DNA from 3 places in the Paenibacillus sp. FSL K6-0108 genome. Region 2 is predicted to be linked to each of the others. Evidence: predicted binding sites of a transcription regulator. Region 2 holds the regulator's gene; each other region holds the start of a gene.
The links. Region 2 encodes NrdR, which represses ribonucleotide reductase genes. Its sites were predicted from a motif close to AACACNATATATNGTGTT; they were not measured.
Positions count from the first base shown of each region.

Region 1 (8,409 bases), 2.2 Mb from region 2:
TAGCAGTGCAAGCAGTTAAGGGGGAAAAAGAATGAATGCTGTTCAACTGCCCGTGTTAAATCCGCCGCTTAAAGGATTTTTGCGATGGGCTTACACACTTTCAATTACCAGTGCACATGAAGAAACAATCCCTTGGTACTACAGCAATTTCATTCAGTTGTCCTGCAAGAAAACCTTTCTGGAGGATGGCAGACAGTTTTATATCGATTTTTTCCGGGGCAAACCCAACGAACTGAATTTCAATAATCCATTTCTACTCACATGCTCTGTGAATTATACGATTCTGGAGCACTTGGCGCTGGACGCCTGGCCTCAATTTTTCGCAGATCAGATTCGCAGCGGTTATTATTGCGTTGTGTTTTTGGATGAAGCTCAGCTGCCGCCAGCGGCGGCTTATCAGCAAGAACCTTTTCCTCATCATCTTTTTCTATACGGTTTCGATTGGGATAAACGTGTTTTTGATGCTTCTATGTTCGACCATACAGGCGTTTACCGCAATGTACAGATTTCGTTCACAGATTTCCTGGATGCTGTCCATTCCATGAGACATCTGCTGAGAGAGGGACTCACCGCAGATCATCATACGTATTTTTACAAATACGAACCGCATTCCCCGTATCCTTTTGATCGAATTGTAGCGCTCGACCAGCTGCACGACTATCTGAACGGAGAGACCCATCTGAACCGCATCAATTACATTCCTGACGAAGAACAGGCTTTTGGCATTAACGTCTATGACTATTTGCAAGTGTACTATGATGCCGTAGAGAGCAATGATCCCCGGCTGGGTGACCGTAACGATGTGAGGCATCTTCATGTACTCTGGGAGCACAAAAAAATGATGAGTGAACGGATTGCCTACTTGATAGATGAGGGGATAATCCCTTACGACGAAGAACTTGTGAATGGTTATCAGGATATAACCACTAGGGCAATGAAGCTAAGGGATCAATACATTCGTCATGAAATTCGTGAAGACAAGGGTGTGTTTGCGAAGGTAAGACTTCGGTTGGAGCAGTTCCGCAAGGAAGAGCCTGTTCTGCTGCAAAGACTAATTTCATTGCTCGAAAAGTAACTAAAGAAGGCTATTCCTCTGGGAGGAACAGCCTTCTTTAGTTATATTCATAGGCAACACGCTAGCCTTATTATGATTCTTTACGACTTATTCAAACTTGAAATCCTCATCCGTCAGGGGTTCCACATTCAATGTGCGAATATAGCCATTGCCTTTCTTAGAGAAAAAGTCATGCTGCTTAGTATGTGTACTGATTCCATTTAACACAATCGGATTAACCTCCTCGTCTTCAAATAATGGCTCAAACCCGAGGTTCATCATCGCTTTGTTAGCGTTATAACGAAGGAAGGTTTCCACTTCTTCAGTCAAATGAATAGGCGTATATAATTCCTGCGTATATTGCAACTCATTTTGATGAAGAAGCTGTACTAGATCAACCAAACCTTGATATACATCGTTCCGCTGCGTTTCATCAAAGCTTGCGTATATTTCCTGAGCTAACACACCCACATATACACCATGTATACTTTCATCCCGCAGAATCAAATCAATGATCTCACCACTGCAGGTGAGTTTACCTTGTCCAGCTAAATAGAGTGGATAGAAGAAACCGCTGTAAAACAAATAACTTTCCAAAAGAACAGAGGCAGCCATTGCCATATAAAGATCTTTTGAAGTTTCAATATTCATGTAATACTGACGTATAATCGTCGCTTTGGTTTGTAGATATGGATTTTCTTCAACCCATTTGAATACACTGTCAATTTCTTCGGTGGATGCCAACGTGGTAAAAATACTGCTGTATGATTTCGCATGAATTTGTTCCATCATCGCCATAAAACTAAGGACGGCCTTGCGCTGCAGTCCATCGACATGCTCCATAATCTGCGGCATACCTACACCGCCCTGAATGGTATCCAGAAGGGTTAGACCTCCCAAAACTTTCATATAAGCGTCTTTCTCTATATCACTGAGCATGCTCCAGGTCATTTTATCATCGGATAAAGGAATTTCGTCATCGGTCCAAAATTGCATAATATTCTGATTCCAGAACATTAGGGTGAAATCATCATCTGCTCGATTCCAGTTCACAGCTTGTATTGCTGGCATGGTATATCAAACTCCAATCGTAATACCCAAAAGGGAATATGTTTATATTGAACAAGCAATGCATTCTTCCATCGTCAGCTTGTTGGTTCTTGTGTAATACAGAGATTTCAACCCTTTATGAGCAGCATACAGGTAGCATCGTGCCAACTCTCGTGTGGATACATCACTGTTTACATGAAGAATGGTGGAGATGCCTTGGTCTACATGCGGCTGAATCTCTGCAATCAAATCAATCACCTTGAATTGATCCATTTGATACGCCGATTTGTAATAGAAGACGTTGTCCTTTTGCAGATAGGGCATTGGATAATACGTGGTTGAATTGGCATAGGTCCGTGTCTCAATTTGTTCCACGATGGGCATTACACTGGATGTTGCGTTTTGGATATAAGAGATGCTGGCCGTTGGAGCAATAGCCATGCGATAGGCATGATAGAGGCCATTTTCCATCACTCTAGATTTAAGCAGCTTCCAATCCTCGGGCGACGGAACATCAATTCCGTTAAACAGTTCTTGTACTTTCGATGTGTTAGGACGGTAATCTGTGGTTACATAACGATCAAAATATACGCCAGTTGCATAATCCGATTGCTCAAATCCATAGAACCGCTGCCCCGTCTGTACTGCAAACTCCATACTTTTCACCAAGGAGTGATAATTCATGGTCATAAAGAAGGTGCGTACAAAATCCTTGGCTTCCGGGCTCTCATAAGCAATCCTGTTTTTGGCCAAGTAACCGTGCAGATTCATGGCACCCAAGCCCACAGAATGCATTTCGGAATTGGCTTTGGCCACACCGGGAGCATTAGCAACATGTGTCATGTCGCTGACGGCGGTCAGTGCGATCATGCCCTCATGAACGGATTCCTTGATCTTACCACTCTCCATAACATTAACAATATTAAGGGAGGCCAGGTTGCAGCTAATATCTTTACGGATAATATCCGGTTGACCATAGTCTGTAATTTCAGAAGTCTCCTGAAGCTGGAAGATCTCTGTGCAGAGGTTGGACATCTTGACTTGTCCTACGTTTTTCAAGGCATGTGCTTGATTGGCATTGGTTTTATTAATGATGTAGGGATAGCCGGATTCAAGTTGAGTCATTGCTATTTTGGTCAGCATATCCCGTGCGCTGAGCGATTTTTTCTTCTTCACCCGGTCGTCAGCCAGCAAGGTATCATACATCACATCCAGATCCATATCATCCAAATGTGTTCCATACGCCTTATAGACACTATAAGGTGCGAAGAGATACAGAGGCTCATTATCTTGAGCCAGCTTATAGAAACGATTAGGAACAATAAGTCCGATAGAGAGAGTTTTCAGCCGGATTTTTTCGTCCGCATTGATCTTTTTGCTATCCAGCAGTTCCATAACGTCCCAACCGAAAATATTATAGTATGCTGCACCAGAACCCTTACGTTGACCCATCTGATCAGCGTAGGAGAAACCATCTTCCATCAGCTTGAGAACCGGTGTAATTCCTTTAGCAGCCCCTTCGACACCTTTAATGACTTCGCCACGAGCACGCAACTTCGACAGATTGACAGCCACTCCACCACCGATTTTGGATAACTGCATGCAAGTGTTTAGTACATAGTTTATGGAGTTCAGTGAATCGTCCATTTCAAGCAGGAAGCAGGAAACCAGTTCACCGCGCCGACTTTTTCCCGCATTCAGAAATGTGGGGGTTGCGGGTTGAAGGCGCTGTTCCATCATCGAACGGGACAGCAAACAAGCCGTATCAAAGTGTCCACGACCCAGATGAAGTGCAACGGCGGCTACCCGATCTGCATATTGCTCAAGGTATGTTTTGCGGTCATATGTTCTCAACGCATAATCAGTATAGAACTTGGACGCTGCCATATAGGAAGGAAAGTGATATTGATAGCCACGCGTAATTTCAAATACGGTTCTAACTTGGTCAGCTGTATAGGAAGCATAGAAATCCTCGTAATAATCATGATCAATCATGAATTGGACTTGATCATCAATGTTGGCGAACGCCATACTTTTATTTTTGATTTCTTTCATAAACTCCTCTACAGCCTCTTTATCCTTATGTAACTGGAAGAAGCCATCAGAGTCGCGCTTTAACAGCATGTTATTCAGTTCAATATGACGCAATACGGTTCACCTCCTGTTCAAAATACTCCACATCTCGTTTGGAACCCGATAATTCAAATTTACTAATCACCGGGACGTTATACGATGCAGATATCAAATCAGCACTTTTGGCAAAACGCTCACCCCAGTTACGGTTACCGCTGGCGGCCACGCCAATCAGGTATTGAGAGTTTTTTTGCAAAAAAGAAGACACCTTATCAGGTATCTGTCCAAAACCTGTTGTATATGTCACAAGTACGTACGGTTCATCAATCGTCATTTGATTTTGAATCTGAACAGCCGGCAGTTGAAGCTTGGAAATAAACCTCTTAACATTCCCGGTTATAGAATCATACACAATTAGCACTATCATATCCTCCTTGACAAATGAAAGGTGATCAAAAAGAAACACTATATATAGATTATATTTTTAATTTTATATCAATATATAGCTTTGTCAAATGCTAATCCGTATCGATTTTGTGAAAAAACCTGATGAATGGGCTCTATGACTAGGTTGAAAAAAACGGGGGCTTAGTAGATATCCATATTCGAAGTCAAGCTATTTGGTGCATGGAGAAATGGGGAAAGGACATTGAGATAAGCCTGAACATAATCGTTCATAGATTGTCTACAATTCAGAGATAGATTATAAGAGGCATGGCTCTATGGAGTCATGCCTTTTGAGTACGTTGAAGGTTATGCTGATTACATATCGCAAAGATTGGAGGTAAGCCATGAACGGGACCCTGCAGCAAAATAGAATATTGATTGTAGATGATGATAAACGGGTCCGAAGACTTCTTCGAAAGTACTTAGAGAAAGAACAATTTATCGTAGAAGAGGCTTCGCTGGGTTGGGAAGCGCTTGGGCAGCTTCATCACGGTTCTTATGCCTTGATCATTCTTGATTGGATTCTCCCTGATATCAAGGGGATTGAAATATGCCAGTATCTTCGAACAAACTTAAGCATACCCGTCATGTTTCTGACAGCCAAGTCAGAAGAAGGGAACCGGCTTGAAGCTTTCAAAGCCGGGGCAGATGACTTTGTCATGAAACCATTTAGTCCGAGGGAAGTTGTTCTCCGTATCAAAACCATAATGGCTCGTTATAATGGATTGGTTGATCCTCCGCCAAAAGATCATTCAGCGAGCGAGGTACTGATTGCCTCCATTTTAATCAATCCAACGTCACGAAGGGTCACAATAGAAGATTTGGAAATTCATATGACTCCCAAAGAATTTGATTTGCTTTATCATCTGGCGACACACACGGAAATAGCCTTCTCCAGGCAGGAGTTGCTGAGAATTGTTTGGAAAGTAGGGCATGATGAAGATCTGGATTATCGAACTGTAGATACCCATGTGAAACGGCTGCGTGACAAACTATCCGAGCATATGCCGAATCGGGAAGATCTGATTCAAACCCTGTGGGGGTTCGGTTATATTCTTCGTTTGCCACACTGAATCTTATCTTAATGTGTAGGAGGAGCATATGTCTTACAAACAAATCAAATGGATGATCCTGCTCATTCCTACCTTAACTGTTGGACTCTGGGAATATGTAAGGCATCAGTTTCTACTCCCCTATATATCGATGGATTTGGGCAACTGGCTTACGCCTGTCATTGTATATGTTGTGAGTATAACGTTGTTAACTCGACTGTTTCTCATGTTGGAACGTATTCAAAAAGAACTGGAGCAAGAGCGTGAAGCCAAAGCCGCATTTGAATCTCGCGAAAAGATGGCCAAGGAACTTCATGATGGAATCGCCCAATCTCTTTTTTTATTATCGGTGAAAGTCGGACGTCTGGAGGAGCAAGCCAAACAGGATCAACAGCTGGACAATTTGTATTCGATCAAAAAAACGGTTCATGAAGTCAATCGTTATGTGCGTCAGGCCATTGCAGATTTGCGTTATGATCCTTACGTTGATCAAGCTCAAGCCTTGGCTATGAACGAATCGGGCACACTGTTTGGTCAAATTCGAAGAATTGCCAAAGATATCCCTGTCCGAATTGAATTGGATTGGGCCATCCCGGATGATACATTTACTGACAAAGAGAAGGTAGAACTGCTCGCTTGTATTCGGGAAGCTCTTTTTAATATTCAAAAACACGCATCTGCTTCCCAAGCATGGATTCGGGGAAACGGAGACAAAAAGTGCTGGAATATCACGATTCGAGATAATGGAAAAGGATTTGAGATGAATCCCTTTGAACGAAAGGATCGATATGGACTGAAAATTATGAGAGAGCGGATGAATGAACTGAACTTTACCATGCAATTCCGAAGGGAGCAGCAGTTTACTGTTGTCGAATTTTCAAAGGATGGTGAGATGTTATGAGCCATACTCGCGTACTTGTTGTAGACGATCACGCTCATGCGAGGGAAGCCATATGTGAGATTTTATCCATGGATTCCGGCTTCGAAGTAATTGGCGTCGTATCGGACGGTCAACAGGCGATTGATTATACAGAACAGTGGCTTCCCGATCTGATCCTCATGGACATTCAGATGCCGGTGATGAACGGTCTTGAAGCAACACAACGGATCAAATTGGCCTTTCCTTATGTGAAGATAGTCATGATTACCGTCTCGGATGATGTACTTCACCTTCTGGAAGCGTTGAAGCGGGGAGCTCAGGGCTATCTTCTCAAAAACCTTGAACCGTCCATGTGGCTGGAGTATCTTCATTCCATCGTTACAGAAGAAGCTCCTTTGAGCCGAGAAGTGGCTTACCAAATCCTGAAGGATGTCTCGCTCACGGAGAAAAAAGAGCCTGATGTCCCATTAACCACAAGAGAAAAGGATATTCTCTATGGTGTGGCTGCAGGGTGGACCAACAAAGAAATCGCTGCGAATTATACGATTTCTGAGTATACCGTCAAAAATCATTTGAAAAATATTTTGCAGAAACTGCAGGTTCAAAATCGCGTTCAACTGACACGTTATGCACTGGAACAAGGGCTTATTACAGACCACAATCGTCTGTAATAAGCTTTTTTACTATATTCCTGGGGTACTTTCTGTGTAGTGGGATGTCATTCGTTTTGCTTTTAACTACATTGACCTCACAAATTGGACACAAAACGTCCAGCTCTATAGCCAGTTTGAGCTATATGGTAAAAATTTGTTTTTATGTACACTATGAGCAGTATGTTCATGAAGGAGGTTATGATGTTAAACGGACGGATTGTCCTGGGTATGTTGCTGCTTATAGGGATACTGGCGATCCCGCTATTTTACCCGCTTGACACTGCAAAGGCTGCTCCTGAAATCAAAGATGCTATCCCACTCCAGCCATTCATTGATGGTTCTGAATCTGGAGAAGTGCTCGTGCTGGAGCCGGGGATTTATTCTGGTCCCGTAATGATAGACAAGAATATATCCATTCGAGGGGACTCATCCGTAACCGTATTGAATACGGAAGCTGAATCCGCGATCACCATTCGTTCAGATGGAGTGACTTTGCAGGGTTTCACGGTTCAACACTTGACGAACGAACCCACTGCTGCGATTCAGGTTGAAGGAGATCGTGTAGAGATCACGGGCCTGGATATTCAGAGTCAAAGTTTCGGAATTGTGCTGCGGGGTTCTGTCGATGGGCTCATACATAGCAATACCATTTCATGGGCTGGACCGAAGTCTGCTACCAGTGGTCAGAAGGGGAATGGCATTGATTTGTACAATTCCCATCGTACCCAGATCGAAGACAACCAAATGACCGGCATGCGGGACGGCATCTATCTGGAGAACAGTCGCAATCTTACGGTTAAGGGTAACACGCTGCTGCATAACAGGTACGGCATTCATTGCATGTATATCGATGGTTCTTCTGTCGTGGACAATGTGGGGGAGAACAACAGTACCGGGGCCATGGTCATGGGCGTCAAAAATACGGTTGTATCCGGAAATTCCTTTCGTAAACAGAGCGAAAATGTGCACTCACAAGGGATTTTGTTGTATGACGTACAGCTGTCCAGGATTCAAAACAATGTGGTGGAAGGTAATCGGGTTGGCATGAACATTGCCGAATCCTCGGGAAATGCAATTCGCGGCAATGCGGTGCTACGCAATTTTATTGGTATCCAGCTCGTTCTGGCAGAGGACAACCAGTTTACCAGAAACCAATTTGTTTCGAATGTGATTGAAGCTTCGGCGATGGACAGCCAAAAC
Region 1 is NZ_CP150288.1:4,558,663-4,567,071, reverse strand. Features, by position in the region: gene MHB49_RS20485 (ABC transporter permease) at 1-19, shown strand, start outside; gene MHB49_RS20480 (hypothetical protein) at 32-1,075, shown strand; gene nrdF (class 1b ribonucleoside-diphosphate reductase subunit beta) at 1,163-2,125, opposite strand; gene nrdE (class 1b ribonucleoside-diphosphate reductase subunit alpha) at 2,168-4,252, opposite strand; gene nrdI (class Ib ribonucleoside-diphosphate reductase assembly flavoprotein NrdI) at 4,239-4,598, opposite strand; gene MHB49_RS20460 (response regulator transcription factor) at 4,969-5,697, shown strand; gene MHB49_RS20455 (sensor histidine kinase) at 5,726-6,577, shown strand; gene MHB49_RS20450 (response regulator transcription factor) at 6,574-7,227, shown strand; gene MHB49_RS20445 (nitrous oxide reductase family maturation protein NosD) at 7,381-8,409, shown strand, end outside.
Region 1: the regulator NrdR is predicted to act here: its motif matches at 4,639-4,656, upstream of nrdI (class Ib ribonucleoside-diphosphate reductase assembly flavoprotein NrdI).

Region 2 (8,409 bases):
CATCCACAGGCTAATCGTCTTGAGCCATTTTGTTGATATGATATACATTTTTCTTTGATATGCATTATTCGCAAAGTAACCATAACGAGTTTATCATTTATAATTTCCTTCAAGAATAATATTGTTTCTCACAGAAACAATATAACATCCCTTTTACGCGCTGTCCAGATTCATATGAGTGAATCAAAAATAAAAAAGGACTGCCCCGCAGTCATGAAATGACGGAGACAGTCCTTGGTTCACGTTATTCTAATGTGTTTTGGTGTTCTGGCAGCAATACGCTCTCCCATCTGCGCTAAGGCCCGGGTTATAAAAAACTCGCCTGAACAGTATTATATCTGCTCAAGCGGGTTTTCCATTCTTATCTATCGATTGAACCCAGCGCCAGTAGCATCCTGATGAACACAACCGCAGCTTGCGCACGTGTCGTCTCCCCCTTCGGATCGAACGTATTTGCGCTCGTGCCTGTCATGATATGAAGCTTGACCATCAGACGAACGTCTTCAAGATAGGCTATATCCGTGTTTCCGATATCCTTGAAGCCATTAAGGCTCACCGGCTCTTTGGATATCGGCAACTGTTCAAGTCTGCCGACTGCCGCCAGCATACTAGCCATTTCCTCTCGTGTAAGCGGCTGATTAGGGGTAAAGCTGTTTCCTTTCACAAAGGCGAGCAGTCCGAGCTCCTTCGCTGTGGATACCTCGCCGGAATACCACGTACCTGGTTTGACATCGTTATAAGGCGCCATGTCCTTATCAGAGGTGTCGCGTCCAAGCGCCCGGACTAACATAGCGGTAAACTCTGCTCTTGTTACCGCTTTGTTAGGATCATACAGTCCACCGCCTACGCCTTCGACTAGACCTTTCGCAGCAGCAAGATCGACATCAGATTTGCTCCAATGCTGCTGTACATCAGCAAAACTTACCGTGTTTTGTGCCACAACGTAGACACTATTGGAATAGGAATTGATCTTCACAACCCATACGCCGTCAATCTGTTTTTTCTCAGCTGCCACAAACTCCAATTTCTTTGTGATTACGTTATAACGGAATGCCCCCCATTGAGCAGGCATGTCGGTCACGCTCTTGGGCATCGGAATCACTCTTGTAAGCGCCTTGCTGAACTTATCTGCCGTTCCGATTGTTTGTCCCGTCTTGGTGTTGATGATATCGATATGAAAATCTACAATTGCACCCATTGTTTGGCCATTCGGCATGCTGTTTGCAAATACTTCCCGGAAGTCCTTATCGCCAGACTTGTTGGTTAACGTGATTTTAAAGCTAATATCATCGTTGTTCACGTTATTCTTAGCTAACAAGTCCTTCAGCCCCGGAATGATCGATGCCAAATTGACCGGCACTTGATAGCTGCCGTAAGGAGTCTTAATCTCGATAAAGAAAGTAGCGTTCTTGCCCTCAATGCTCTTTAAAATGCTTGCTGGTATTCTGACATAAGCAACGCCGTCTTTTGGTGTAACTTCAAGAGTGACGGACGGCTTACTGCTGTCGATTTTAGCCCAGTCAATCATATTGCCATTTTGGTCAATATCCAAATGGGTCGAAGTAACAGGAGTAGTTCCACCACTACTGCCACTGTTACTGCTACTATTAACAACCTGCGTTACAGTAAAGGTAACCGGCGTCATGCCACCTGCCGACACTGTTACCGTAGCATTATACGTCCCTGCGGCCAGTCCGTCATTCGCTTTTACCGTAAAGGTCGTCGACGGAGTCCCACTATTGAGCGTTGTCACCGTCGGCTGCGTAATCGTAAAGCTGCCGGCGTTCGTTCCGCCGATCGCTGTCGCCAAGCTTGTCAAGTCGCCGGTTCCCGTTCGTGTCAAGGTGATCGTTTTCGTTTCCTGCGTCCCCGATGCATACCCTGCGGTCAGCGCATTCAGCACCTTATCCGACAACGGGCTGATCGCGTACGTAACAACAAACCGCGTAAATTGATTCGCCGCCGATATCGCTGATGTACCGCCCGGCGTCGTTACCGTTACGTCTACCGTTCCTGCACTACCCGCCGGGGCGATGGCCGTGATTTGTGTCGCCGAGTTCACCGTATAGGACGTCGCCTCCGTTGCACCAAACATCACTGCCGTTGCATCGGTCAGATTCGTACCGGTCAAGGTGACGGTCGTGCCTCCGGTCGTTGGACCCGATGCCGGCGACACGCTTGCGATCGTTGGCGCGGCATGGTATGCATATTGGTCCGCCGCCGATGTCGCCGATGTACCGCCCGGCGTCGTTACCGTTACGTCTACCGTTCCTGCACTACCCGCCGGGGCGATGGCCGTGATTTGTGTCGCCGAGTTCACCGTATAGGACGTCGCCTCCGTTGCACCAAACATCACTGCCGTTGCATCGGTCAGATTCGTACCGGTCAACGTGACGGTCGTGCCTCCGATCGTCGGACCCGATGCCGGCGACACGTTTGCGATCGTTGGCGCGGCTATATACGTATACTGATCCGCCGCCGATGTCGTTGATGTGCCACTTCGTCTCTTTACAGTTACGTCTACGGTTCCTGCACTACCCGCCGGAGCCGTTGCCGTGATTGACGTTTCCGAATTTATGGTAAAGGACGTGGCCTCCGTTGCACCAAACATCACCGCGGTGGCCCCAGAGAACTTCGTACCGGTCAACGTGACGGTCGTGCCTCCGGTCGTCGGACCGGATGTCGGCGATACGCTTGATATCGTTGGGGGGATTGCATCTACTAGCACGTCCGACGTACTGCCCACACTATTAAGCGTTAATACTGCGTCGTTGCCTGCTTCATCCTTAATTGATCCGCCATTCAGTGACAAGGCTCCTATGGTAATCCCGTTACTATCAGATAGTCCAGTTTGGACGGTATATCTAAATTGCAACGCGCTTGTCCCCGAACCGCCTGCATAGGTCGCATATACAGTCGTTGCTCCTACGACTATCGAGATTGTTGGAATGCCCGTTACGACCACGATCTCGTCCATGTTCACTGTAAAACTCAAGTCCTCTACACCATAAGTGCCATTGCTAGGAACAGATACACTTGTAACGGAAGGCATAACTGTGTCAACATAGTAATTGTTAGATACTGTGGTTCCGCTCCCCACATTGCCTCCGGCAATTACACCTGAATGATCGAGCGAAATATGGAAGGGGCCGCTGCGATTGCTTAGAGGCGGCGTGAGGGTTGCGGTATAGGTGATATTGTCAGAAGTTGTTAATTCACTAAGAATGCCGCTACCTGTTGTCAAATCAGCAAGGTCAAACCCAGTCACCGCTTCTGAAAAGGTAATCGTTACCAATGACGTTTCTCCGTAAGTCAGCAGTTCGTCAGCTACAACAATGCTGGCTGTTGGAGTGGCGGCAAACGCCTTGTCAAATAAGTACAACGGCAGCAAACTTAAAATGATTAAACCCATAAATAACTTTCTTATTATTCTTGTTTTATACATATCCTGTTACCCACTCTCTAAGTTAGGATTCACTGCGAATTTCAACCGTAATAAACCGTTCCGAACAAATTTTACACGAAAAAAAGGCTCAACTCCGTCGAACTTATAAAAGATGAACTAAAGATTTTTATATTCAAGTTAGAAGCCGACCAATAACTCTGCTTGGAGAGTTGCCATTTAAAGAAACCAGTTGTATTGCAGCGCCAAACATGCACGAATCATCGACTCGTTTATTAAATAGTAAGTGATCTGTTTTTCCTTGCATGACCTGCTCTTTCAGTGCTGGGAGCGTGATCTCACGAAATGCTCTTTTCTCAGCCGGTTTTGGGTGGGCAAGTATTTATGTATCTTTGGTGTAGATAAGTAGTCCAAGCCGTGTAAGTAACTTAGATCCACCTTTTTCTGTTAACGACTGGCCAAACTGTCGCTCGATCCAAGCAATCAAGATAGCTAATGTCCAGGTATGCCGAGCTTCGAAACCCACATCGACTGGTTTCTTGCTGACAATCGTCTCGGCGATTATAGTTCTTGATTTTGTTGTCATTGTCTATACCGTCCTTCGGTTGACTCTCTTTTTCTTTATCCGTATTGGCGAGGTACAGCACTTTGTAGAAACTATGAATTCAAATTATGTAGCAAGAAAATGCTTGTCCAGTTATCTGCTATTATATAACATTATGAGTTCTCGTTCAGTAAATATCGAATATTATTTCGTATGGCACTTTCTTCGTTCTATCAGCGTATGTCCATGCAAAAACAAAAAACGCAGTTCCGAGGAACTGCGTGCATTTACTATTTTGGTGGAGCCTAGGGGGATCGAACCCCTGACCTCATCGCTGCCAGCGATGCGCTCTCCCAGCTGAGCTAAGGCCCCAAACTATGAATGTACCACGTTGTCCAACTCTGCAATGCTCCGCAGGCGACTCCTATATCATATAAAATACAGCTTTTGCTGTCAACAATTTTTTTGCCAACCAAAATGATTGGAGAAGAACAACCTTTTACCTGGAACACATGACCGTAACCAGAATGCTCTTCTCCTTTTCCGCTCCATTACTCCTCGATGTCTTCTTTGGACAAAAGAGATTTCAGTTCCTTCATAAACATATTGATGTCTTTGAACTGACGATATACCGAAGCAAAACGTACATAAGCTACTTCGTCAACGGGAAACAGCTGCTCCATCAGCAGTTCGCCAATCTGACGGCTCTCTACTTCTGCATCGGCTGTATTGCGCAGGGCCTTTTCCGTCTCAGATACCATCATTTCCAGCGTCTCAACTGAGACAGGGCGTTTCTCACATGCCCGAATCAGGCCACGAAGAATCTTGTCCCGGCTAAACTCCTCGCGACTTCCATCTTTCTTGATGACGATCAGCGGCGTTTCTTCAACCATTTCAAAAGTTGTAAATCGACGGCTACATTGCTCACACTCACGACGACGACGAATCGATTTCGATTCATTGGCCGGCCTTGAATCAAGCACCTTTGTGCCCAGATAGGCGCAATAAGGACATTTCAAATCAGATCACTTCCCATGTTTTATCTTTTACCATGAATTTCCTACAAGCATTTAGTTATGAAAATTGTATTGTCGACACATAATACTTTTACCAACCGCGAGGAGGTGAACAGCAATGGCACAAAGCAATGGTAACTCCAACAACCTGGTGGTAACTAAAGCTTCCGCAGCTCTCGAACAACTGAAATATGAAGTTGCTCAAGAACTCGGAATCAGCATCCCACAAGACGGATACCAAGGTAACATGACTTCTTACGAGAACGGTTCGATCGGTGGATACATCACGAAGCGTCTGGTAACAATTGCAGAACAGCAATTGGCAGGTCAATACCAATAATATCTGCATCGTAATACGGTAACACAGAGGAGCATGGGGCGGCCGGTGAATAACCGGTCTGCTCGGTGCTTCTACTTATTTTAGACCAAGAATCCAGAGTGTCTTGTCTTAGAACGTATTATAGATCTTTACATATTGATTATAATAATAAATGACGCGTTGTACATAGTGCCGGGTTTCACCAAACGGAATATCTTTGACCGTCTCGAATGAACCATCCCAGACGCCATCCCTCAGCCATGAATTTACTTTGCCTGGACCTGCATTGTAAGCAGCAATCATAGCCGCTTCGTTCCCGTCAAATTGATCTGACAGATTGCGTAGATACCAAGTACCTAATTGGATATTCCTTTCTGGCTCGTGCTTCAATTCTTCCAGTGAGGTGCCCGGAATCTTTGCTTGCTCCATAATCCAGTTCGCAGTATCGGGCATCAGCTGCATCAACCCGATGGCTCCTCTTTTGGATTCCTTGCTTGTCTTAAAATTGGTCTCCACCTTGATAATGGAAGCGATGAGAAACGGATCGACTTCATAACTCTGAGACTGGGCACGGATCTCGTCCTTATAATGAATCGGATAGAACCATGACATCCAATTGGTATTCAGGAACAGCACCAATACGAAAGACACAAACATCAACAACAGTACCCGTTTCTTGCGCAGCAATCTCATAACAGGCCCTTACGATGCAAAAACGAAATGATTTGCTGCTCCGTCTCTGACCACAAGCCGCTGTTATCAATAACGATGTCAGCACGCTGCTTTTTATCTTCAATGTCCATTTGCAGGTCAATGCGGGCATCTGCCTGTTCCGCCGTCATTCCATCCCGGTTCATCAGTCGTTCCCGCTGCACAGACCTCGGGACGTATACAACCATCACTTCCTCAAAGCCATCCTCCAGCCCTGATTCGTACAACAACGGTATGTCGGATACGACCAGCTTTTCCGGATGTTTATGTTCATATTCAGCAGCGCGCTCGCGCATCTCCTTGCGGATCGCTGGATGTGTAATAGCCTCAAGTGCCTTACGTTCCTCTGGGTTCTTAAAAACAATACTGCCCAGCTTTTTCCGATCCAGTGTCCCATCCCCATTCAATATGGCTTGTCCGAACCGCTGAACAGCCGCAGCCAAAACGGGATGCCCGGGCAGCATGACTTCCCGGGCAATCACATCTGCATCAATGAGCAACGCTCCTTTACTGGCGAGAAAGGCGGACACGCTGCTTTTGCCTGTCGCGATCCCGCCGGTTAAGCCAATATTCATTATTTCACCTCACAACAACTTCATTATTCCCATAATCATTAATAAAAGCGCAGGGAGTACGGATAATCTTTTCATCCAGCGTAAGGCAGCAAACCTTAACCCAACCTTCATGCCCAGTGAGAGAAATGCCCCGCTAAACAACGCAATAACTAATGCTGTCCACAAGGTTGGGAACCCCAACAACGCCGCCCCCAGTCCTGCACCGAAAGCATCCAGAGAAAGGGCTATACCAAGCCACATCGCTTCCTGAACGGATATACTACCCGAGTTATCCATGTCCGCCTTTGAGGGACTGCGCAGAATTTGAATAACCACACCCAGCTTCCGCAGCTCCAGGGTAAAGACCATTCGTTCCAGAGATCCTCCGGAAGCAGATGGCTCAAGCTCAAGTGCTAGCACCTGATTTCTGCCTTTGGTCTGTGCTTCTTGTGAGGCTTGCGTACCACTGAGGATTGATCCTTCTGCTGCTACTGTTCTGTCACTAACTCCATTGTCTGTTTCCTGCTGTTCCTTGCCCCGTTTTCGAATGAGTTGCAGCAACGACCATGCGCCAATACCGATCAGAATAACCGCTCCCACAATCGAAGCCACGTCCGGAGATACGACATGAGACAGAAGCACACCTACTTGCATGGATAATGCAATAACCAGACCCGAACAGATGGAAATGACGACAATGGACAACAGCGGAATTTTAGTTCTCCGCAGTCCATATGTAATCCCGACTCCAAAACCATCTAAACTAAGCGCCAAAGCCAGCGCCAGTAATGAAATAAAATGATGCAGCACCCCGGATTCCTCCCCTGTGCGGAACTCGTTCCCACCGGCAACTGCCAGTAGGCATACGCCCGCTTATTTCTGCCATATCAGTATATGGAGGGAGGAATCCAAGGGTGCTACAATTTGACGATTTCGTTCATGGTGCCAAACCCAACCACCAATTTAGAGCAGCGGTTGACACTTCGGACAGTAATGTGTACCTCTACCGCCTACTACGCTCTTTTCAATTAATGTACCGCAGGTTGCACAGGGTTCAGACTTGCGTCCATATATTTTCAACTGGTGCTGGAACATGCCCATCTCGCCCTGTCCGTTCACATAGGACTTAATGGAAGACCCGCCTGCATCCACCGCATCCTGCAGCGTAGCCACGATCGCTTCATGCAGCACGGTTAACTGGGCTTCGGTCAATGTCTTGGCAATGGTCTCTGGATGAATGCCTGCTCGAAACAAGGCCTCGTCCACATAAATATTCCCGATGCCAACTACATATGCCTGATTTAACAACACGGCCTTGATTTTGGTTGTCCGTTTGCCAACAGCCTCACGGAAAGCAGCTGCGGTAAATGCAGGCTCCAGCGGCTCCAGCCCAAGTTTTACCAAAGGTTTGGATACCAACTCCTCCCCTGCATTAAAGAGATGCATTGTACCAAATTGACGGACATCTTTGTAACGTAATTCTGTACCATCGGTAAAGTGAAAGATGACATGGGTATGTTTCTCCACTTCCTCATGCTTTTGGTACACTCCGTACCTTCCTTCCATCCGCAGATGGGAGACAAGCACCAGCCCGTCCAGCAAAATACGCAAAAACTTGCCTCTTCGCTCCACACCGGTTACGGTATGTCCTGCGAGTTCCATTGCAAATGCATCTATGTCGTCCGGCCGCTGAATAATCCGCGGCAAGCTAACGGTAACTGAGTCAATGGTCTTGCCAACAATAAGTTGATTCAATGTTCTTCTGACTGTTTCGACTTCCGGTAATTCCGGCATGATGTTCTCACCTCCCTTATATTATAACGGAAGATGGCGTTCAGCGGGACCCCTTCTTGTGTCGAAAA
Region 2 is NZ_CP150288.1:2,320,383-2,328,791, reverse strand. Features, by position in the region: gene MHB49_RS10825 (IPT/TIG domain-containing protein) at 362-3,412, opposite strand; gene MHB49_RS10820 (winged helix-turn-helix domain-containing protein) at 3,786-3,989, opposite strand; tRNA gene MHB49_RS10815 (tRNA-Ala) at 4,244-4,319, opposite strand; gene nrdR (transcriptional regulator NrdR) at 4,499-4,966, opposite strand; gene MHB49_RS10805 (alpha/beta-type small acid-soluble spore protein) at 5,082-5,303, shown strand; gene MHB49_RS10800 (lytic transglycosylase domain-containing protein) at 5,412-5,975, opposite strand; gene coaE (dephospho-CoA kinase) at 5,972-6,568, opposite strand; gene MHB49_RS10790 (manganese efflux pump) at 6,578-7,357, opposite strand; gene mutM (DNA-formamidopyrimidine glycosylase) at 7,511-8,341, opposite strand.

Region 3 (8,409 bases), 2.9 Mb from region 2:
ACTTCAACGAGGAAGGCGGGTACAAGGCCATCCAAAGATTGTTTAACAAAGGCCTGTCCTTCTCTGCTGTATATGCGGCTAATGATGAGATGGCTCTGGGCGTGTACAAGGCATGCACGGAATACGGAATAAGCATACCTGAGCAATTGGCTATCGTAGGCGTGGACAACAATCGAATCAGCAAATATATCCATCCTACGCTAAGTTCAGTGAACCAGCCCAAGTATACGATGGGAGCCATTCTGATGGAAAAGATGATTGACATGATGAACACCAATGAATTTCAGGACAAGCGTGTATTCAAAGTCGACTCAGAATTGCTTGTTCGAGAGTCTTCCTCCTTCAAAATAACGAAATAAAGCGCACCCGTGACAGGTACGCCTGGTTTAACATCCTTGCTCATGTCCTTAATGCACAATGATGCTTAAAGCATTCAACAAATCGGCCTGCTTTACCGGCTTGGTTAGGACCGCATCAAAGACTTCCGCCTCATGCGGATCAATATGCATACCATACGGAATCAGAACAATCACCGGGGGATCTGCAATCAAGCGCTTCAGCTGGTGTACAAAATCCACAGCACCGCCTTCCAGCAGACCCATATCCACAACGGCCACATCGGGCTTAAAACCTTCTTGCAGCCAATTGTACGCCTCGGACGTAATTGAGGTCATATGCACGTCCATCCCCCATCTGCGCATCAGGGAAGAAGCCCCTTGCAGAATGTCGGGGTCCTTGGCAAGCAAGACCTTCTTTCCCTTCAGTCGATGTTGAATATTGGCAAGCTGAGGCAGTTCCCAATGTCTGCGGAGCGGCAGGCAGATCTCAAATTCTGTCTCCTTCTCTCCCATGCCGTGCACCTGAATACGGCCGTTCATAAGGATAGCAAGGTTCTGGCTGACCGCCAAACCAAGATTGGTTCCAACGAGCTTTTGTGTACTTATATTTGCATCCAGATTGTTAAAGGATTTAAACTTGTTGTCCGATGTCAACATGCTCCCAGTGTACTTCACATGGAGTTGAAGCGTGCCAGCCCCTTCTGCATCTCCACCCTCCACGGTTGCTGTAACCAACACTGAACCTGTCCGTGTTGAATCTATGGCATACTGAATGACATGTGCCAATAGTTGTCCGATCTTGATTTCATCCCCGACGTAAACCTGAGATACATTCAGATCAAGGTTCAGTCCCAGTTCAATATTTTTGCTCAGCGCCAATCCCGCATAGAGATAAACAGTATTCTCAATCGTCGCTACCAGATCAAATGGATCATCGTGTACAACCGTTTTGCCTGCATCATTGACGTTAAAACTCATCATGTTATTCAGCAGGGAGAGCAAAAGATTACCGCTGGATTCAATCATATTCACATATTCTCTCTGCTCTTCCGACATATCCGGTGTACGCATCAGGTCCGTTAATCCCAGAATGCCATTCAGTGGATTACGAATCTCGTGGCTCATCAGCGACAGCATCTGCGTCTTGGTCATCGCCTCAGACTCCGCACGTTCCTTCTCTGCCTGCAATTGCGCTTGTAATTGCTCCGAATCACTCAGCTTCTGTTCCTGAACTTGAAGCGTATCTTCCAGATCCACAACATATCCTAGAAAAACGGCCATGGCTTGCAATGTTTTCATATCCGTTTCACTTATCACATAATCAGGATCATCCATCAGACAGATCGTACCGAACGTATCCCCGGACCTCCGCATGATGGGAATCCCCACAAAGAAACGATTGCCCAGTCCGCTTGTTACGTCCATTGATTTTGTAAGAGGGTGTTCACATGTATCCGTGATGATCAGACTGCTGCCCTTATCTCTCAATACCAAGCTGCAATATGAAGCTTCAAATGGAAGTTCACTACCTTTGGCGATCAACTCTTCCTCGCGGTTAAAAGCCTCGATAATAACATTGGTCACGCCATCATTCGTGGCAACGAAGATGGTGTTCACCTTTAAGATTCCGCTTAATACGTCAACAATATGAGACGCGGCTTCCTGTATATTTTCATAGAAGCCCCTTGTAATGCTTACCGTTTCCATGACTCACCCCTCTTGTCTTAGCTGCATTTCTAATCCGTATTCCACAGTATGATTCAATCGATTAACGAGGGTTCAAATATCGAAACAGCTGTCACAAACTATTCATATATGAAGTTTTCTATCCTTTTTTTCAAGCATCGTCAACTGAACTTGCACGGTAAATAGAAATTATACGCTTACCCTCCAGCTTTGAAAACCTTTATCATTCAGGGCTACAAATCATGACAGTTGACCAGCTTCTCTCATGTGATCATTATCACACCTAAATAACAATATATAGTTTATAAATGGATAAAGAAACTCTACATGTAGTGTTCAATGAATGGACATTATCCCATACATTTTCAATTTCATTATTTAGGAGGAACCTGACATGAACATGCTTGAGTATGCCTCTCCACCGGCATCCGATCTGCTATCAGACCTGGGAAGACGAATTATCGGCGCGGAAGACGCCGATACCCTGAGGGAGAATGCCAATTTGAACGGAGACTCATTTAGCGGCAAGATGAGCAGGCTCGGTTCGGAGACCGCCAAGTGGCATGCTCTGCGTCATGTGCTGCCGAAGGAGCTCGCTGCAGCTGTGGAGAACGGAGATCTGTATGTACACGATCTGGATCAGTATGCTCTTGGAACGACCAACTGTATCTTTATCCCGTTTGACCGATTGCTGGCCTCTGGATTCAACACTGGCAACGGTTCGGTTCGTACACCACAGACGATCATGTCAGCCATGGCACTGGTCGCCATTATTTTTCAATCCCAGCAGAACAGCCAATACGGCGGGGTATCCGCCAATAAAATCGACTGGGATCTCGCACCTTATGTGAAGCGTTCGTTTCGTAAGCATTACCGGAAAGGGCAGCGACTTTTTGGGGAAAATGCACAGATTGAGGATGAACAGCTGCATTTGAATAGTGATGACGCGAAGGAGAAGTGTCCACGAGCCTTTGCCTTTGCCTGTGAAGAAACGGAACTGGAGACCGGACAGGCTGCGGAGTCTCTGATCCATAATCTGAACACCATGAGCAGTCGTGCTGGCGGACAGATTCCTTTCACTTCGTTGAACTACGGACTGTGTACTTCATCCGAAGGCCGGCTCGTGTCCCGCTCGCTTCTGGAAGCGACCATTCGTGGACTCGGCAACGGGGAGACGCCCGTGTTTCCACAACATATTTTCCAGTGCAAGCAAGGCATTAACCAATCTGAGGGAGATCCGAATTACGATCTGTTCCGGCTCGCTGTGACCTGCTCCTCACGGCGCATGTATCCGAATTTTGTCAATGTGGATGCCTCCTTCAACCTGCCCTATTATCGACCGGAAGATCCGGATACAATCATTGCCACGATGGGATGTCGTACACGTACACTGGCAGATCGCTTCGGACGCAATCGTCAGAGCGGTAAAGGGAACCTTTCCTTTAATACCATTAATCTGGTCAAGCTCGGCATTCGATATGGGATCTGCCAAGGAGCAAGAGCCATCGCAGACCGGGCTGGCTTCTATAAGGCGCTGGAAACCGTCATGCACAATGCTACGGATGGACTGCTGCACCGATATCGAATTCAGACGAACCAGCCTGCCAAAGCGTCGGACTTCATGATGCGGGAAGGGGTATGGGAAGGCGGTGAACAATTGGCTCCAAATGAAACGGTGGCCGACCTGTTGAAGCATGGTACGTTATCCCTTGGTTTTATCGGGCTTGCTGAATGTATGACCGCTCTCTATGGCCGTCACCATGGACAAGATCTGCATGTACACCGAGAAGCCTTGAACATCATTCGTACAATGAGAGAGTTCTGCGACCGGATGAGTGAGCAGCATAACCTGAATATCACCTTGTTTGCTACGCCTGCTGAGGGCCTATCCGGCAAATTCACCAAGATTGATATGGAGAGATACGGCAGCATTGCAGGGGTCAACGACCGGGAATACTACACTAATTCATTTCACATTCCGGTCTATCACCCCCTTCCTGCCTATCGCAAGATTGAATTGGAAGCTCCCTTCCACTCCTTATGTAATGCCGGAGCGATCTCTTACGTCGAACTCGACGGGAATGTAAGGGCCAATACATCAGCTTTCCAACGGATTGTGCAATACGCGCTGGCCCAGGACATCGGGTATTTCTCCATTAATCATCCGATCGACCGCTGTCCGTCCTGTGGCTATGAGGGTGTCATTGGAGATGTATGTCCAGGATGTGATGCTCATGAAAACCATGTGCATTTCCAGCGGCTGCGCCGGGTGACAGGCTATCTGACCGGGGACTATAAGGTTCGCTTCAATGCGGCGAAGCAGGCCGAAGTGAGAGACCGGGTGAAGCATCGGTGAATCTGTACGGTTATATCCCGGAATCGGTGAATGAGGGGCCTGGCCTGCGTGCCGTGTTGTTCATCAGTGGATGCCGACATGCCTGTCCGGGCTGCTTCAGCCCGGACTCCTGGAGCTTCCGTGCAGGTGAACCATTCACGCAGGAGCGGCAGCGGCAGATTTTGCATGAAGTGACCTCCCATCCCTTGCTGGAAGGGGTTACGTTATGCGGAGGTGATCCTTTTTTCTCTGCTGCGGAGTGTGCATCCTGGGTTCGGCAGCTTCGAGCTGCTCGGCCTGATCTGACGGTATGGGCCTACACGGGGTTTGTATACGAGGAGCTGATTACAGAACCGTCGCGTGCCGAGTTATCCCGGCTATGTGACGTCATAATTGATGGGCCTTATATCGCAGCTGAGCGTGATGTGTCTCTTCCTTTTCGGGGCAGTCGTAATCAGCGCATCATTGATGTGGAAGCAACGAGGGCTGGTCAGACAATCGTTACCTTGCAGTTGGATGCAGGGTAACGTTTTTTATTTGAGGAGAATCAAGCACAACGTGTGATGATGGATATTCAGTTCATTTAGTTCATTTTGAAGAGTCATTTTAAGGAGTCAAATCTGTTAATAAACCAAGGTTTCAACTGACTCTATTTCATTTCCGATCGGATTAATGATATATGTTGCAAGCCAATAGGTTATCGTCTATGATTGGTAGCATAAGAGCAAGTATACGACGATTGCATCATTATATAATCTATCATCTATGCTTGGTCACTCAATTTCATAGCCGGAGATGTGTACGCACATTTCTGCACACGGAAACAGGTGCCGACTGCGCTTCATGCGTAGTCAGGCTTAAAAGGGAAGCACGGTGCAAATCCGTCGCGGTCCCGCCACTGTAAACGGGGAGTCTGTACATAAACAATCCACTGGTGTATCCACCGGGAAGGACATGTTCAAGACCATGATCCGTAAGCCAGGAGACCTGCCTGTTTCGACAGCATCGCATGACCTACGGAAGATAGGGAGGTGTTAGAGCAGCCGCTAAAATGACTTATAGCAGGTGTTCTTTCCCATTCTATCTTTGTGCACAGTCGTCATTCATGATGCCTGTCTCTCGGGGTACGGAATCGGAAGGAACGCCTTTTTTTGATGCTTTCAAATGAAACACAACACCGTAGCTTCAACCTGAATGATGAGTTCACCATTATAATGAGGAGGAATTTTACATGTCGCAATCACAGCAACAACAGGCACGAGTTCTGACAGGCAACCTCGGTTACCCCCGCATCGGTGCGGGACGTGAATGGAAGAAAGCACTGGAGTCTTTCTGGGCTGGCCGAATCGATGAATCCGCGCTTCATCAGGAACTGACCACTCTTCGGTTGCAGGATCTGAAGAAACAGCAGGCACAGCAGCTCGATCTGATTCCTGTGGGCGACTTCTCCTACTATGACCATATTCTCGATGTATCGGCGATGTTTGGCGTCGTCCCTGAGCGCTTTAACCATACAGGCGGACCGGTATCCGTATCTACCTATTACGCTATGGCCCGGGGTAATGACCAGGCAACGGCCTGTGAGATGACCAAATGGCTAAACACCAACTATCACTACATCGTACCCGAGATTCATAATGATACTGCATTTGCATTGCTTGAAAATAAACCCCTTGCCGCCTATCGCGAAGCGAAGCAGGAGCTTGGGCTGGAGGGTAAACCCGTCGTTGTCGGACCATACTCGTATGTACGGTTCGCCAAAGGCTATGACGCGGAACGCTTCGCCGAGATCGTTACACGCCTCGTTCCGGTATACGCCCAGCTTCTGTCCGAGCTTCAGGCAGAAGGTGTACAGTGGGTACAGATCGACGAGCCAGCTCTGACGCTGGCGGTCTCTTACGAGGATGAAGCCTTGCTGCAGCAGGTGTATGCTGCCTTGGCACAAGCAGCACCGGAATTGAAGCTGCTGCTTCAAACGTACTTCGAATCGGTGGAAGCTTATCCGGTCGTGACAGCACTGCCTGTTGCCGGAATTGGCCTGGACCTGGTCCACGGCTATGAAGGCAACCTGGCCAGCCTGCGGGAGCATGGCTTCCCGCAGGATAAATGGTTGGGCGCCGGTGTCATCGACGGGCGCAACATCTGGCGCGCCGATCTCGCAGAGACGGCGAAGCTGCTGGAGCAGGTGACTGAATTCGCTGCCGAAGGCAAGCTGATCATTCAGCCTTCCTGCAGCCTGCTGCATGTACCGGTTACTGCCGCTCAGGAGAGCGCGCTTGATCCGGTACTGCGCAATGCCCTGGCCTTTGCCGATGAGAAGCTGGAGGAAATTGCGACGCTCGGCACGTTGTTGTCCGGCGGTGCGAAGCAGGCGGACCCGGCAGCGGCTGTGGCTGAAGCTAGCCGCCGCGTGGAGGCGAGCACCGAAGCGGTGCGCCTGCTGAGCGAGTCCGAATCACGGACACGCCTGAGCGGTTCGCCTGCTGGGGTGCACGCTGACGAGCAGCTGCTTCGCAGCGCGTCATTCCAGGAGCGGCGCGAATTGCAGCAGCAAAAATGGTCGCTCCCGCTGCTGCCCACGACAACCATTGGCAGCTTCCCGCAAACGGCAGACGTGCGTAAGGCACGTGCCCTCTTCCGCAAAGGCGAATGGAACGCGGAGCAGTATGACGCCTATGTGCGCGAGCAAATTCAGGAGTGGATCACCATTCAGGAGGAAATTGGTCTGGATGTGCTTGTGCACGGTGAGTTTGAACGTACCGATATGGTCGAATTTTTCGGTGAGAAGCTGACCGGATTCGCCTTCACCAAAAACGGCTGGGTACAATCCTACGGCTCACGCTGCGTGAAACCACCTGTCATTTACGGAGATGTGCTGTTCAATGAACCGATGACGGTGAAAGAAACGGCGTATGCCCAGACACTGACCAGCAAACCGGTGAAAGGCATGCTCACAGGTCCGGTAACCATTCTGAACTGGTCCTTTGTCCGCTCGGATATTCCGCGCAGCGAAGTATCCTACCAGATTGCTCGCGCCATTCGGGACGAGGTTGAAGCGCTGGAGCAAGCAGGCATTGAGATGATTCAGGTGGATGAGCCGGCTCTGCGTGAAGGACTGCCGCTCAAACGAAGCAAGTGGGATGAGTACCTGCAATGGGCCGTGGAATCCTTCCGTTTGGCTACTGCAACCGTAAAACCGACAACGCAGGTGCATACCCACATGTGCTACTGCGAGTTCGATGATATTATTGAAGCCATCAGCGACCTGGATGCAGATGTAATCTCGATTGAAACATCCCGCAGCCATGGGGAACTGGTAGGCAGCTTCGAGCAGAATACGTATGACAAAGGCATCGGACTCGGTGTATACGACATTCACAGTCCGCGTGTTCCAGGCAAGGACGAGATGTTGAATATGATCGAGCGCGCACTTCAAGTGCTGCCAGCAGATCTGTTCTGGGTGAATCCTGACTGCGGACTGAAAACACGTGGTAAAGCCGAAGTCGTTGATGCATTGAGCATCATGGTTGACGCTGCCCGTACGGCAAGAGAACGAGTAACGGCAGACTCCTCCATCTAAACGAAGCTTGTGCATGCAGACAAAAGCCTCCGAATTCCTTCGGAGGCTTTTGTCATTTACGATCATTCTATTTGTTTATTCTGGCAATATCTTTTTATCTGACTTAACGAATCTCGAAATGGCTGACACGTACTCCTGCGGACAACACGAGGTATACATCCTGTTGACCCGATACGCCTTGCAGGTCTGCCTTAACCGTGGCCCACTGCTGTGCCTCGCCCTGTGTCAGTTCCACGTGTCCTGCCAGTGTACCGTCAGGTGCGCCCAGTCGAACTTCCAATACCGCATTTGCCTGTTCTGCCGATACACGAGCTTCAAGCGCTGCTGCCCCGCTGCCCAGATCCGCATCTTTGAAGGCAATCCATCCCTGCTCCCCAATCACACGGACAGAAGTTCCGCCTTCCTTGCTCTCATCCAGATCCACACCGAAGTATGCATCGTAATTCTCAGCACGAGTAGCTACACCCAGA
Region 3 is NZ_CP150288.1:7,022,951-7,031,359, forward strand. Features, by position in the region: gene MHB49_RS31865 (LacI family DNA-binding transcriptional regulator) at 1-359, shown strand, start outside; gene MHB49_RS31870 (histidine kinase dimerization/phospho-acceptor domain-containing protein) at 408-2,045, opposite strand; gene MHB49_RS31875 (anaerobic ribonucleoside triphosphate reductase) at 2,419-4,380, shown strand; gene nrdG (anaerobic ribonucleoside-triphosphate reductase activating protein) at 4,377-4,886, shown strand; cobalamin riboswitch at 5,168-5,369, shown strand; gene metE (5-methyltetrahydropteroyltriglutamate--homocysteine S-methyltransferase) at 5,591-7,939, shown strand; gene MHB49_RS31890 (glycoside hydrolase family 3 C-terminal domain-containing protein) at 8,043-8,409, opposite strand, start outside.
Region 3: the regulator NrdR is predicted to act here: its motif matches at 2,344-2,361, upstream of MHB49_RS31875 (anaerobic ribonucleoside triphosphate reductase).